2 regions of the Methylobacterium sp. WL8 genome follow, and region 1 is predicted to be linked to the other one. Evidence: predicted binding sites of a transcription regulator. Region 1 holds the regulator's gene; the other holds the start of a gene.
What was found. Region 1 encodes PhoB, which activates phosphate uptake and scavenging genes when phosphate is short. Its sites were predicted from a motif close to TGTCATNNANCTGTCAT; they were not measured.
Positions count from the first base shown of each region.

Region 2: a site for PhoB is predicted at 2,903-2,919, ahead of FV234_RS11155 (DUF465 domain-containing protein). Genes of this name have one in related genera too.

Region 1 is NZ_VRVF01000002.1:106,707-113,889, forward strand. Features, by position in the region: gene pstB (phosphate ABC transporter ATP-binding protein PstB) at 1-571, shown strand, start outside; gene phoU (phosphate signaling complex protein PhoU) at 603-1,316, shown strand; gene phoB (phosphate regulon transcriptional regulator PhoB) at 1,379-2,080, shown strand; gene FV234_RS01335 (protein-disulfide reductase DsbD domain-containing protein) at 2,077-4,236, opposite strand; gene FV234_RS01340 (aminopeptidase P family protein) at 4,357-6,162, opposite strand; gene FV234_RS01345 (50S ribosomal protein L11 methyltransferase) at 6,230-7,165, opposite strand.
Region 2 is NZ_VRVF01000025.1:9,815-16,997, reverse strand. Features, by position in the region: gene FV234_RS11175 (tetratricopeptide repeat protein) at 1-564, opposite strand, end outside; gene FV234_RS11170 (5-(carboxyamino)imidazole ribonucleotide synthase) at 840-1,940, opposite strand; gene purE (5-(carboxyamino)imidazole ribonucleotide mutase) at 1,937-2,434, opposite strand; gene FV234_RS11160 (DUF465 domain-containing protein) at 2,557-2,775, opposite strand; gene FV234_RS11155 (DUF465 domain-containing protein) at 2,933-3,115, shown strand; gene FV234_RS11150 (propionyl-CoA synthetase) at 3,272-5,203, shown strand; gene FV234_RS11145 (NADH:flavin oxidoreductase/NADH oxidase) at 5,333-6,451, shown strand; gene FV234_RS11140 (glycosyltransferase family 2 protein) at 6,585-7,183, shown strand, end outside.

The DNA of each region.
Region 1 (7,183 bases):
CGAGGGGCAGGTGCTGCTCGACGGCCAGAACGTGCTCGACGCCAACGTCGACCTGAACGAGCTGCGCTCGCGCATCGGCATGGTGTTCCAGAAGCCGACGCCGTTCCCGATGTCGATCTACGACAACGTCGCCTTCGGCCTGCGCCTCTACGAGAAGCTGCCGAAATCCGAGCTCGACGGCCGCGTCGAGTCGGCCCTGCGCAAGGCCGCCCTGTGGGACGAGGTGAAGGACAAGCTCAAGCAGTCCGGCATGGGCCTCTCCGGCGGCCAGCAGCAGCGCCTGTGCATCGCCCGCACGGTGGCCCAGAGCCCCGAGGTGATCCTGTTCGACGAGCCGACCTCGGCCCTCGACCCGATCTCGACCGGGCGCATCGAGGAGCTGATCGAGCAGCTGCGCAGCGAGTTCACGATCGTCATCGTGACCCACAACATGCAGCAGGCCGCGCGCATCTCGCAATTCACCGCCTTCATGTATCTCGGCGAGGTCATCGAGGTCGGTCCGACCAACCGCATCTTCATGAACCCGACCGTGCGTCAGACCCAGGACTACATCACCGGCCGCTTCGGCTGAGCCGCATACGGATCGATCGAGGACCAAGCCCATGCCCGGCCACATCGTCACGTCCTACGACACCGACCTCGAGGACCTGCGCCGCTCGATCTCCGAGATGGGCGGCGTCGCCGAGAAGATGATGACCGAGGCGACCGACGCCCTCGTTCGCCGCGACACCCAGCTCGCTCAGGCGGTGATCCTCGCCGACAAGCGCCTCGACACCCTTCAGCGCGAGATCGAGGAGCGCTCGGTGCTGCTCATCGCCCGGCGCCAGCCGATGGCGATCGACCTGCGCGAGACGATCTCGGCGATCCGCGTCTCGGGCGACCTCGAGCGCATCGGCGACCTCGCCAAGAACATCGCCAAGCGCGTCGTCGCGATCAGCGACCAGGCCCAGGCGCAGAAGATCGTGCTCGGCGTGCAGCACATGAGCGACCTGGTGCAGGAGCAGCTCAAGGACGTGCTCGACGCCTATGCCAGCCGCGACGTCTCGGCGGCGCACAACGTCTGGGAGCGGGACGGCGAGATCGACGCGCTCTACAACTCGCTGTTCCGCGAGTTGTTGACGTACATGATGGAAGATCCGCGCAACATCTCGTTCTGCACGCACCTGCTGTTCTGCGCCAAGAACGTCGAGCGCATCGGCGACCACACCACCAACATCGCCGAGACGATCCATTATCTCGCCACCGGCGAGAACCTCGCCGGTGACCGCCCGAAGAACGACGCGTCGAACTACGCGACGGTGACGCCCGGCGCCTGAGACGCCTGTCGGCGTCTCACGGCGGCCAAGGAAGTCGGGCGGCCCGCCCGGGAGTGCCCTGCATGCGTACGCGGATCCTGATCGTCGAGGACGAGGAGGCGCTCACCACCCTCCTGCGCTACAACCTCGAAGCCGAGGGCTTCGAGGTCGATTCCGCCGCCCGCGGCGACGAGGCCGAGCTGCGCCTGCAGGAGCAGGTGCCGGACCTGATCCTGCTCGACTGGATGCTGCCCGGCCTCTCGGGGATCGAGCTGTGCCGCCGGGTGCGGGCGCGGCGCGAGACGGCGTCCCTGCCGGTCATCATGCTGACGGCGCGCGGCGAGGAGGGCGACCGCATCCGCGGCCTCGGGACTGGGGCCGACGACTACATCGTCAAACCGTTCTCCGTGCCGGAGCTCCTGGCCCGGGTCCGCGCGCTGCTGCGCCGGGCCAAGCCGACCCATGTCGCGAACCTCCTGGAGGCCGGCGACATCGAGCTCGACCGCGACAGCCACCGCCTGCGCCGGGCGGGCAGCGAGATCCACCTCGGGCCGACCGAGTTCAAGCTGCTCGAATTCCTGATGCAGAGCCCCGGCCGGGTCTATTCCCGCGAGCAGCTCCTCGACGGCGTCTGGGGCCACGACGTCTACATCGACGAACGCACCGTCGACGTGCATGTCGGCCGCCTGCGCAAGGCCCTGAACCGCACCGGCGAGACCGACCCGATCCGCACCGTCCGCGGCTCGGGCTACGCCTTCGACGAGACGTTTTCGGGCGAGGATTAGGGCACCTTCGTTCCCGCGCCCGCGAGCCCCGCGCTGCGGCCCGTCGCCGTCACGGCGTCCAGCGCGCTCAGCACCGTGCCCTCGGTGAGGATCTGCGGCAGCACCGTCGGCTCGCCTGGCCCTGCGTAGAGCAGGTAGAGCGGCACGCCGCTGCGGCCGTGGCGCTCGAGCAGGCGGGTGATCTCCGGATTCTGGTTGGTCCAGTCGCCCTTGAGGTAGGTGACGTCGCGGGCGCGCATCGCTGCGCCGACCGCCGCCGTCCCGAGCGAGGTGCGCTCGTTGACCTGACAGGTGATGCACCACGCCGCGGTCATGTCGACGAAGACCGGCCGGCCGCCGGCCAGCAGCGCGTCGAGGCGCGCCTGCGTGAACGGCTCGACGCCCTCGGCCCTGGTCTGGGCGCCCGGCGCGATCCGGTCGCGGTCGAGGGTGAGGGCGAGCGCCGCCACGCCGACGACGGCGAGCACCGCGAGGCCGCGGGCGAGCTGCGCCCGCACCGGGCGCGCGTCGCGGCCGAGTTCCCACGCCCAGGCGGAGAAGCCGAGCAGCACCAGTCCGATCAGCGCGGCGAGCAGGCCCTGCGGCCCGACCTGCTGGGCCAGCACCCAGACCAGCCACGCGACCGTGGCGTAGATCGGGAAGGCCAGCGCCTGCTTCAGCACGTCCATCCAGGCACCCGGGCGGGGCAGGGCGCGGAGCGCCGCCGGCCACAGGGTCAACGCCAGGAAGGGCAGGGCGAGGCCGAAGCCGAGGCTCGCGAACACCACGAGGCCGGCGGCCGTCGACTGCGTCAGCGCGAAGCCCACCGCCGAGCCCATGAAGGGGGCGGTGCAGGGCGTCGCCACCACGGTCGCGAGCACGCCGGTGAAGAACGAGCCTTCGAGTCCGGCCCGCCGGGTCAGCCCGTCGCCGAGCCCGGCGAGCCGCCCGCCGAGGTGGAGCATGCCCGACAGGCTCAGGCCCATGGCGAAGAGCAGGTAGGCCAGGGCGGCCACCACGGTGGGCGATTGCAGCTGGAAGCCCCAGCCGATCCCGGCTCCCCCGGCCTTCAGCGCGATCAGCAGCGAGGCCAGCGCCAGGAACGCCGCCAGCACGCCCGCCGTGTAGGCGAGCCCGTGCAGGCGGACCCGCCCCGGCGCCTCGCCGGAATGCTTCACCAAGCTGAGCACCTTGATCGACAGCACCGGGAAGACGCAGGGCATCAGGTTGAGGATCAGGCCGCCCAGCAGCGCGAGGCCGGCCGCGGTCCAGAGCGTCAGGGTCTCGGCCGGCTCGGTGCGCGGGATCGCCGGCGCCACGCTCGGCATCGCGCTGCCGGCCGCGAGCGGCGCCTCGTCGCCCAGCGCGAAGGCCTGGCGGACGAGACCGTCGCCGGTCTCCTCCTCGATCGCCAGCACGCCGGGCAGGCTCTCGGGCGCGGCGTCGGTGGGCGTCGCGCGGGTCAGCGTCAGGTGGAGGCCGGCCGCGTCCACGGTGAAGGGCTGCGGCGCGGCGTTCTCGATCGCCGTCTCGGAATAGGGAAAGAACGCCACCGCGCGGAGCCTGTCCGCGGCGAGGCCCGGCGCGTCGAGGTCCAGGGCGAGGCGGTCGCCCTGGCTCGACAGCCGCACCGGCCACGGCGAGGCCTTGGGCAGGGCGGCGCGGGCACGCACGAACAGCGCGGCGTTGGCCGGATCGGCCGCGGCCTCGCGGGCGACCGGCAGGGTCAGGGTGAGGTCGGCCGAGCCGGGGATGCATTCCTTCTCGCACACGAGATAGGTGAGCTTGCCCGCAAGCGTCACGGGGGCTGCCGGGTCGAGGCTTGGCGGCGGCGTCACCCGCACGAGCAGGATCGCCTCGCCCTCGTAGCCGAAGTTCATCAGCGTCGCGATCGGGATGCGGTGCGGTGCCGGCCACTGGATCGCCGAGGCCGAGAAGCCGGCCGGCAGCGTCCAGGTCACCTCCGGCGGCAGGCCCGAATCGCCGGGGTTGCGCCAGTAGACGTGCCAGCCCGGCTTCATCGCCATGCGGATGGCCACGGTGAACGGCGTGGCGCCGGCCATTGCCGCAGGCTCCGCCACGAGGCTCGCCCGCACGAGGTCGGCCGGCGGCTTGAAGCCTTGGGCCGCGACGGGCCCGGCGAGCAGCGATAGGAGGAGGGCGAGAAGACGGAGCATGCGGTCCCTTCGCGCGACCGTCCACGACGGTTTCACGCTGCTCTGGTCATAGGCGCGAACCGGCGGAGGGTAAAATCGCGACGGCGCGTCCGGGTGCCGCGCGGAGGATCGATCCTGGGTTCAGAGTGCCGCCGTCGCCCGCTCCAGCCAGGCTCGCGTCTCCGGGTCGAGGTCCGGGTCGAGCACGTCGCGGACGTGGGCGTGGTAGGCGTCGATCCAGGCGCGCTCGGCGGGGCTCAGCATCTCCGGCACGATCAGGCGGCGGTCGTAGGGGACCAGCGTCAGGGTCTCGAAGCCGAGCACCGGGCGTTCGCCGCCGGGCACCTCGCGGGGCTCGACGAGGACGAGGTTCTCGATGCGGATGCCGTAGCCCCCGGCGCGGTAGTAGCCCGGCTCGTTGGAGAGGATCATCCCCGCCTCCAGGGCGACGGTTCCGGTCTTGGCGATGCGCTGCGGGCCCTCGTGCACCGAGAGGAAGGCGCCGACGCCGTGGCCGGTGCCGTGGTCGAAATCGAGGCCGGCCTCCCACAACGGCAGGCGCGCAAGGGTGTCGATCTGCGCGCCTGTGGTGCCCTTGGGGAAGACCGCGCGGCTGATGGCGACGTGGCCCCGCAGCACGCGGGTGTAGCGATCACGCATCTCCGCGCTCGGCGCGCCCACCGCGACCGTGCGGGTGATGTCGGTGGTGCCGTCGGGGTATTGCGCGCCGGAATCGATCAGGAACAGCTCGCCCGGCTCCGCCCGCCGGTCGGTGGCGCGGGTGACGCGGTAATGCACGATCGCGCCGTTCGGCCCGGAGCCGGAGATCGTCGGGAACGAGACGTCGCGCAGGTCGCCGCCGTCCGCGCGAAAGTCCTCCAGCGCCTCCACCGCGGCGACCTCGGTGACGTGGCTCTGCCCGTCGAGCCAGGCGAGGAAACGCACCACGCTCGCCCCGTCGCGCCGGTGTGCGGCGCGGGCGCCGGCGATCTCGGCGGCGTTCTTCACCGCCTTCATCGCGGTGATCGGGTCCGGGCCGACATCGGGGGTGCCGCCCACCGTCGCGACGCGCTCCTTCAGGGCGGCGGCGCCGGTGGCGGCGTCGAGGCGCACGCGCTTGCCGGCGAGCTCGCCGAGCGCCGGCTCGAAGTCGTCCCGCGAGGCGATGTCGGCGACCGGGGCGAGCGCCGCCCGCGCCTCCTCCGTCACGTCGTGCGACACCAGGAATAGCCGCGGCCGGCCCTCGCGCGGCAGGATGGCGTAGCCCAGCGCCAGCGGCGTGTGCCCGACGTCGCCGCCGCGCAGGTTGAACGCCCAGGCGAGGTTGTGGGGATCGGAGATCACCAGCGCGTCGCACTGGCCGGCCTCCAGCTCCACGCGGATGCGCGCGATCTTGTCGCTCGCGGTTTCGCCGGCGAAGTCGAGCGGATGCGCGATCACGCGGCCCGATGGCGGCTTCGGGCGGCCGGCCCAGACCGCGTCCACCGGGTTCTCCGATAGCGCCTTCACCGAGGCGCCGGCCTTGGCGGCGGCATGCTCGAGGCGGGCGACCCCGTCGGGGGTGTGCAGCCACGGGTCGTAGCCGAGCACTGCGCCGCGCCGCAGGGTCCGGCCGATCCAGGCCTCGGCGGTGCTCTCGGCGAGGGGCACGACCGTGACGACGCCCGGATCGACCTGTTCCGGCGCCTGGATGGTGTAGCGCCCATCGACCATGAGTGCTGCGGCCTCGGCCAGGATCACGGCGGTGCCGGCCGAGCCGGTGAAGCCGGTGAGCCAGGCGAGCCGCTCGGCGTTGGCCGGGACGTATTCGGATTGGTGCTCGTCGGCGCGGGGCACGACGAAGCCGTCGATTCCGGCCTCGCGCAAGGCGGCGCGAAGGGCGGCGACGCGCTCAGGCCCCTTGCGGTGGCTCGGGTCGTCGAAGGTCTGGAATCGGGTGCGGTTCATGCGCCCACGGTATCGCCGGCGGCACCCCGCGGGCAACCGAACGCGGGCCGTCCGCCTCGGATCGGGCTCAGCGCCGGGCGGACCCGGCCAGCGGCCGCTGCGCCGCCCCGCCGCGGCGCAGCACCAGGGCGACCCAACCCTCGATCGTCCCCCGCGAGGCGAGGTGGAAGCCCTGGTGGCGGTAGGCCGAGAGCACGCCGGCCACGTCGCGCTCGATCAGCCCCGAGAGCACCAGCACGCCGCCCTCGGCCACCACCGCCGAGAGCGTCGGCGCCAGGCCGCGCAGGGGGCGGGCGAGGATGTTGGCGAAGACGACGTCGAAGTGGCGCGTCCGCGCGGCCATGGCGTTGCGCACCCCCGGGCCCTCGTAGAGCTTGAGGTAGGGTCCGAGCCCGTTGGCGCGGGCGTTGGCGCGGGCGGTGCGCACCGCCTCGCCGTCGAGATCGCCGGCGATCACCGGGCGGCGCAGGGCCTTGGCGGCGGCGAAAGCGAGGATGCCGGTGCCGGTGCCGACGTCGAGCACCCGGCCGGGGCGGCCACGCTTGAGCACGTCCACCAGGGCCTTGAGGCAGCCGAGCGTCGTGCCGTGGTGGCCGGTGCCGAAGGCCAGCGCCGCCTCGATCTCGATGGCGAGCTCGTTCGGCCGCACGGTGTCGCGGTCGTGCGAGCCGTGGATTCGGAAGCGTCCGGCGCGCACGGGCACGAGGCCTTCGAGCGAGGCGCGGACCCAGTCCTTCTGGTCGACGGTGCGGAACTCGGCGGCGTCCGCCTTCGCGCCGACCACGGGGCGGATCAGGTCGCGGATGTAATCTTCGTCCGGCGCGTCGGCGAAGTAGGCCTCGAGCCGCCACGTCACCCCGTCCTCGGACTCGAAGGCGGCCACCGCCGTCTCCGTCGGGTCGAACATCTCGCCCAGCAGGTCGGTCATCGTGCGCGCCGACCGCTCGTCGGTCATCAGCTGCAGGACGTGGGTCGGGCGGTTCGGGTGCAGGCCTTCGAGCATGGCCGCCTCTACCACCCT
Region 2 (7,183 bases), on a different contig from region 1:
GGCGGCGATGTCCTGGCCCTGCTTCTGCCGGACCAGGCCACGGGCGTGATACGCCTCGGCCGATTCGGGCATCAGGCGGATCGCGACGTTGAGGTCGCGCATCGCGCCTTCGAGGTCGCCCTGGGCGCGCAGCACGTTGGCGCGGCCGATATAGGCCGGGCCGTAATTCGGGTCGGAGGCGATCGCCTTGGTGAAATCCTGCAGCGCGGCGTCGTTGCGGCCGGTCTGGCGATAGGCCAGCGCGCGGTTGTTGTAGGCCGAGCCCGAATTCGGGTCGATCTGCACCGCCTTGGTGAAGTCGCCGATCGCGTCGTTGAACTGGCCCGCGCGGGCGTAGGCCGCGCCACGGGTGTTGTAGGCGGCGGCGTCGTTGGGGTTACGCTGCACCACCTCGGTCAGCGAAGCGATGTTGACGTTGGTCGCGCCCGTGGTGTCCGCCTCCAGCACGGCGAATTGCCGCGAGCCGGCAGCGCTTCCCACGGTCTCGCAGCCGGCGAGCCCCACGCTCGCGAGCGCCGCGAGGCCGAGCAGGGCCCGTTGTAACCGCACGCTGTCTGACGTCATCGCCCCATTCCCCTCGGCACGGTGCTCAAGCCTTCAGCACGCCCGAATCTCTGATCCACGCACCCCGAGCGGCGCGGCCGGCGCGCGGCCGGTCCGATCCGGTTGCGTTGGCCCCGGCACGTTCGCGCATCGCGGTGAACGCCCGATTAAGCGCGGGCGACGATCCCGTTGATGCGGGCCGATGTGGCGAACGTATGGCTCGACGCGAAAAGTCGTCGCGAACGTCGAAGCGGGGGGCACGCGAGTCATCCGCTGTGGTGCGGATGCATCGGAGTTCAGGGCTTGAGGCGGGTGACGTGGCCCATCTTGCGGCCGGGCCGGGCCTCGCCCTTGCCGTAGAGGTGGAGGTGCGCGCCGGGCTCGGCCAGCACCGATCGCCAGCCTTCCACCTCGTCGCCGATGAGGTTGCGCATCTCGGCCTTCAATCCGCCCGGGCGGGACGGATCGCCCAGCGGCCAGCCGCAGACCGCGCGCACGTGCTGGGCGAACTGCGAGGTGGTCGCGCCCTCGATCGTCCAGTGCCCGGAATTGTGCACCCGCGGCGCGATCTCGTTCACGACGAGGCGCTCGGCGCCGTCGGCCTCGCGCACCAGGAACATCTCGACGGCGAGCACCCCGACGTAGTCGAGGGCGTCGGCGATCGTCCGGGCGATGCCGAGGGCGGCCTGCGCCGTCTCGGGTGCGATGCCCGGCGCCGGCACGCGGGTGACGGCGAGGATGTGGTCGCGGTGCTCGTTCTCGCACAGGTCGAAGGCGGCGAAGCTCCCGTCGGCGGCCCGCGCCGCGACCACCGAGACTTCCCGCTCGAACGCGACGAAGCCTTCGAGGATCAAAGCCGCGCCGCCGAACTCGGCGAAGATCGCGTTGCGGTCCGATTCGGCCTCCGTCCGGATGATGCGCTGGCCCTTGCCGTCGTAACCGAAGCGGCGGGTCTTCAGCACGGCCGGGCGGCCGATCGCGTCGAGGGCGCGGGCGAAGTCGTCCGGGGTGTCGACCGCGCGGAACGGCGCCGTCGGGATGCCGAGGCGGTTGATGAAGTCCTTCTCCGACAGCCGGTCCTGCGTCGTCGCCAGCGCCGAGGCGCTGGGATGCAGGGCGGCGTGGGCCGCGAGCAGGTCGGCGGTCTCGCGCGGGATGTTCTCGAACTCGTAGGTCACCACGTCGACGCTTTGCGCGAATCGCGTCAGCGCCTCCGCGTCGTCGTAGGCGGCGCAGGTGGTCTTAGCCGCCACGTCGAAGGCCGGGCTGTCGGCATCGGGGCAGTAGATGTGGGCCTTGAGGCCCATGTTGGCCGCGGCCAGCGCGATCATGCGGCCGAGCTGGCCGCCGCCGACGATGCCGAGGGTGCCGCCGGGCGCGATGGTCTTTGGGGTCACGGGGTCTCGGTCTCCGGCCGTTCGGCGACGGATGCGGTCTGGGCCGCGCGCCAGGCGTCCAGGCGCTGGGCCAACGCGTCGTCGGACAGGGCGAGCACGGCGGCGGCGAGCAGCGCGGCGTTCACCGCGCCGGCCCGGCCGATCGCCAGGGTGCCGACGGGAATGCCGGCCGGCATCTGCACGATCGAGAGCAGGCTGTCCTGTCCCGACAACGCCTTCGATTCCACCGGCACGCCGAAGACCGGGAGGCTCGTCATCGCGGCGGCCATGCCCGGCAGGTGCGCCGCGCCGCCCGCGCCCGCGATCACGACCTTGAAGCCGGCAGCCTTGGCGCCCTTGGCGAAGGCCACCAGCCGGTCCGGCGTGCGATGAGCCGAGACGATGCGCGCGTCGTAGGCGACGCCGAGCGCGTCGAGGGTGTCGGCGGCGTTCCGCATGGTCGCCCAGTCGGACTGGCTGCCCATGATGATCGCGACCGCAGGCGACGGCACCATCCGCGTCAAACCCATTTCCTTCGCGGTGCGGGCCGGTCGACCCGTCCTCGCCGCTGGCAAGCTCGCCGCTTACAGGCGCCGATCCGGCGCGGCAAGGCGAGGCGCACCGGCATCCACCGGCATCAGGCGATGATGTCGGGGGTGATCTGGTCCTCGACGAAGGCGATCCTGTCGCGCAGCGTCAGCTTGCGCTTCTTCAGGCGCTGGATCTGCAGCTGGTCGCCGGCGACGTTGCGCTCGAGGGCATCGATCGCGTCGTCGAGGTCGCGATGCTCCTGTTTCAGCCGCGCCAGCTCGACGTCCAGTTCGGATTGCGCATCCGGGACCAACTCAACCGCCATCGCCGCCTTCGAAAACCATCCTGTGCCGGAATCGAGCATGCGTCAGGCACGCCCGAGCGGCAAGCATTCGTGAGGCATAGGCTGAGGATTGCCTTCGACAGCCGGCTCGACATGTGCCAGATTCCCCGCGTCGGAACGATGACAGGAGACACGACTCATGTCGCTGCAGACGCATCTGAGCCAGCTCACCCGGAAGCACGAAGCCCTCGAACGCGAAATCCACCAGGCGACGCTGAGGCCGTCCGAGGACGACCTGCACATCGCCGAGTTGAAGCGGCGCAAACTTCTCCTGAAGGACGAGATCAACCGGCTGCAGGCGGGCGTCGACACGCTGCACTGACGGACCTGTTTCGAAGCACGACACCGAGATCCGCCGCGCCGTCCCCCACGGCGCGGCTTTTTTATGCAGCCGCTCGATCCTGCGCGGCCCGCAATCCTGCTAGCTTCGCTGCCAGGCGGCGGCCCCCGAAGAGGCCGCCCCGTCCGAGGAGCCGCCATGCCGACCGCCGACCCCTCCCCAGACCTGCCGTCGCGCTACGCCGCGGTGCATGAGCGCGCGATGCGCGACCCCGAGGGGTTCTGGCTCGACGCGGCGCGGGCGATCGACTGGACGACGGAGCCGACCCGGGCCTTCGAGCCCAAGTCCGGCCCCTACGGTCGCTGGTTCCCCGACGGGGCGCTGAACGCCTGCTGGAACGCCGTCGATCGGCACGTCGCCGGCGGCCGCGCGGAGCAGGTCGCGATCCGCTACGATTCGCCGGCCACGGGCACCAAGCGCGCCATCACCTATGCGGACCTCCTGCGCGAGGTCTCGGCCCTGGCCGCCGTGCTCGCCGACCTCGGCGTCGGCCGGGGCGACCGGGTGATCCTCTACATGCCGATGGTGCCTGAAGCCCTGTTCGGCATGCTCGCCTGCGCCCGCATCGGCGCGGTGCACTCGGTGGTGTTCGGCGGGTTCGCCGCCAACGAGCTGAGCGTCCGGATCGAGGACGCGGCGCCGAAGGTGGTGCTCGCCGCCTCCTGCGGCATCGAGCCGAGCCGGGTGGTCGCCTACAAGCCGCTGCTGGACGCCGCCCTCGCCACGGCCCGGCACAAGCCCGCCGCCTGCCTCATCCTTCAGCGCCCGCAAGCCCTCGCGAGCCTCGTCGAGGGCCGCGACCGGGATTGGGCCGAGGCGGTCGCGGCGGCCGAGGGGCGGAAGCCGGACTGCGTGCCGATGGCCGCGACCGACCCGCTCTACGTGCTCTACACCTCCGGCACCACCGGCAAGCCCAAGGGCGTGGTGCGCGACACCGGCGGCTACCTCGTCGCGCTCAGCTGGTCGATGTCCAACCTCTACGGCGTGCAGCCCGGCGAGACCTACTTCTGCGCTTCCGACATCGGCTGGGTGGTCGGCCATTCCTACATCGTCTACGCGCCGCTGCTGCACGGCTGCACCACGGTCCTGTACGAGGGCAAGCCGGTCGGCACCCCCGATCCCGGCGCGTTCTGGCGGGTCGTCGCCGAGACCGGCACGGTCTGCCTGTTCACGGCGCCGACGGCGCTCCGCGCGATCAAGAAGGAGGATTCGAAAGGCAGCCATGTGGCTGGCCACGACCTCTCGCGCTTCCGCACCCTGTTCCTGGCCGGCGAGCGCGCGGACCCGGCTTCGGTCGCCTGGGCCGAGCGCGTGCTCGACCGGCCGGTGGTCGACCATTGGTGGCAGACCGAGACCGGCTGGCCGATCGCCGGCAACCCGGTCGGCCTGGGGCTGCTCCCGGTCAAGCACGGCAGCACCTGCGTGCCGATGCCGGGCTACGACGTGCAGGTGCTGGACGAGGGCGGCAAGCCGGTGCCCGCCGGCACGATGGGCACCATCGCGATCCGCCTGCCGCTGCCGCCGGGATGCCTGCCGACCCTGTGGGGCTCCGATACCCGGATGCGCACGAGCTATCTCGAGACCTTTCCCGGCTGGTACGACACCTCGGATGCGGGCGTGATCGACGCCGACGGCTACATCACCGTGCTCGGGCGGACGGACGACATCATCAACGTCGCCGGCCACCGGCTTTCCACCGGCGGGATGGAGGCGGTGCTGTCGTCCCACCCCGACGTCGCCGAATGCGCGGTCATCGGCATCCGCGACGCGCTGAAGGGCGAGGCGCCCTGCGGCTTCGTCGTGCTCAAGGCGCAGGTCGCGCGCGATCCGGCCGAGATCGAGCGCGAGCTGGTCGCCAAGGTCCGCGACGAGATCGGCCCCGTGGCCGCCTTCAAGCTCGCGCTTACGGTGCAGCGGCTGCCGAAGACCCGCTCGGGCAAGATCCTGCGCGCCACGATGAAGCGCATCGCCGACCACGAGCCCTGGACCATGCCGGCGACCATCGACGACGCGGGCGTCCTGGACGAGATCGGCGAAAGCCTGAAGGCGCGGGGGATCGGGGAGGGGTGAGGCGCAGAAGCCGCGTCGCGGCAGCAAGCCGAGAGCAAAGCTCGGCGGAGGACCGGCATGAGGCGGCGAACTGGCGTCGGCTTCGAGAGTGCGGCACACAGCGCGGGCCCCCGCAACCCGGAGTTGCCGATGACCGCCCGCCTGTTCGAACCGCTCAAGCTCGACGACCTGACGCTGGAGAACCGCATCCTGATCGCGCCGATGTGCCAGTACTCGGCGCGCGACGGCGAGGCGACCGACTGGCACATGATGCATCTCGGGCAGCTCGCGATGTCGGGCGCCGGGCTGCTGACGCTGGAGGCGACGGCGGTGTCGCCCGAGGCGCGCATCACGGCGTGGGACCTCGGGCTCTATTCCGACGGCTGCGAGCGGGCCTTGGGCCGGGTTCTGTCGGCGATCCGCGACTACGCGCCGATCCCGGTCTGCATCCAGATCGCCCATGCCGGCCGCAAGGCGTCGAGCCAGGCGCCGTGGGACGGCGGCCAGCAGATCGCGCCGGAGCATCCCTACGGATGGCGCACCGAGGCGCCGTCGGCGCTGGCGCACGGCGACGGCGAGGTGGCGCCCCACGCCCTCGACGCGGCGGACCTCAAGCGCATCCGCGACGACTTCGTCGCCACCGCCAAGCGCGCCGTTCGGCTCGGAATCGAGGCGTTCGAGCTGCACGGCGCCCACGGCTACCTGCTCCACCAGTTCCTCTCGCCGCTCGCCAACGAGCGCACCGACGCCTACGGCGGCAGCCTGGAAAACCGGATGCGGTTCCCGCTCGAGGTGTTCGAGGCCGTGCGCGCGGTGGTGCCCGCGGGCCATCCGGTATGGATGCGGGTCTCGGCCACCGACTGGGTCGAGGACGGCTGGGACCTGGAGGAGACCGTCGAACTCGCCCAGCGCCTGAAGCAGGCCGGCTCGCCGGCGATCCACGTCTCCACCGGCGGCGTCTCGCCGAAGCAGGCGATCAAGCTCGGGCCGGGCTACCAGGTGCCCTACGCCGAGCGGATCAGGGCCGAGACCGGGCTCGCGACCATGGCCGTCGGGCTGATCACCGAGCCGGCCGAGGCCGAGGCGATCCTGGCCGAGGGCCGGGCGGACGCGATCTCGCTCGCCCGCGCCATGCTCTACGATCCGCGCTGGCCCTGGCACGCGGCGGCCGAGCTCGGCGCGACCGTGCGGGCGCCCAAGCAGTACTGGCGCTCGCAGCCGCGGGCCTACAAGGACCTGTTCAAGGACCCGACCTTCGGACAGCGCTGATCGCGCTGGGCACCGAACCTCGATCGCCCGGGCCTCGCCTCGGGCGCGCGATTCCGGTATCGGCTCGGGCCGTAGGCCGGCCGCGGCCTGTCTTGCGCAGCCCGTCCTGCGCGGCCAGTCTTGGATGTGCGAGATGCTGGCCATCGGCCTGACCCTGTTCCACCCGAGCCGCGACCAAGTCGACGACATCGTCCGGCGCTACGCCGGAAGCTCGCATCCGGTCCTCGCCTTCGACAACGGCGGCCTCGGACCGGTGGATCGCATGAAGCTCGAGGCGGCCGGCGTGCGCCTGCTGTCGGCCGAGACCAATGTCGGCGTCGCCGCAGCGCTCAACGCCGTCGTCGAGGCGGCGGCGCGCGGGGGCGCGGACGCCGTGCTCCTGCTGGACCAGGACGCGCAGGTCGGCCCGGACATGGTCGCCGCCCTGGCCGGGGCCCGCGACCGCCTGCTGGCCGAGAACCGTCCTTGCGCGGTGGTCGGCCCGGTGCCGGGGCGGGCGAACGACGCCGCCAAGCCCCCGCGGTTCCGGCAACGCCCCGGCCGCGAGGCGGTCGGCACGCTGCTGCCGGTGGAATTCCTGGCCACCTCCGGTTCACTCATCGACGTGGCGGCGTTCCGCGCCGTCGGGCCGTTCCGGGCGGACTACTTCATCGACGGCGTCGAGCTCGAATGGTGCTTTCGCGCCTGGAGCGCCGGCTATGGGTGCTGGATGACGCGGGAGGCCACGATCGG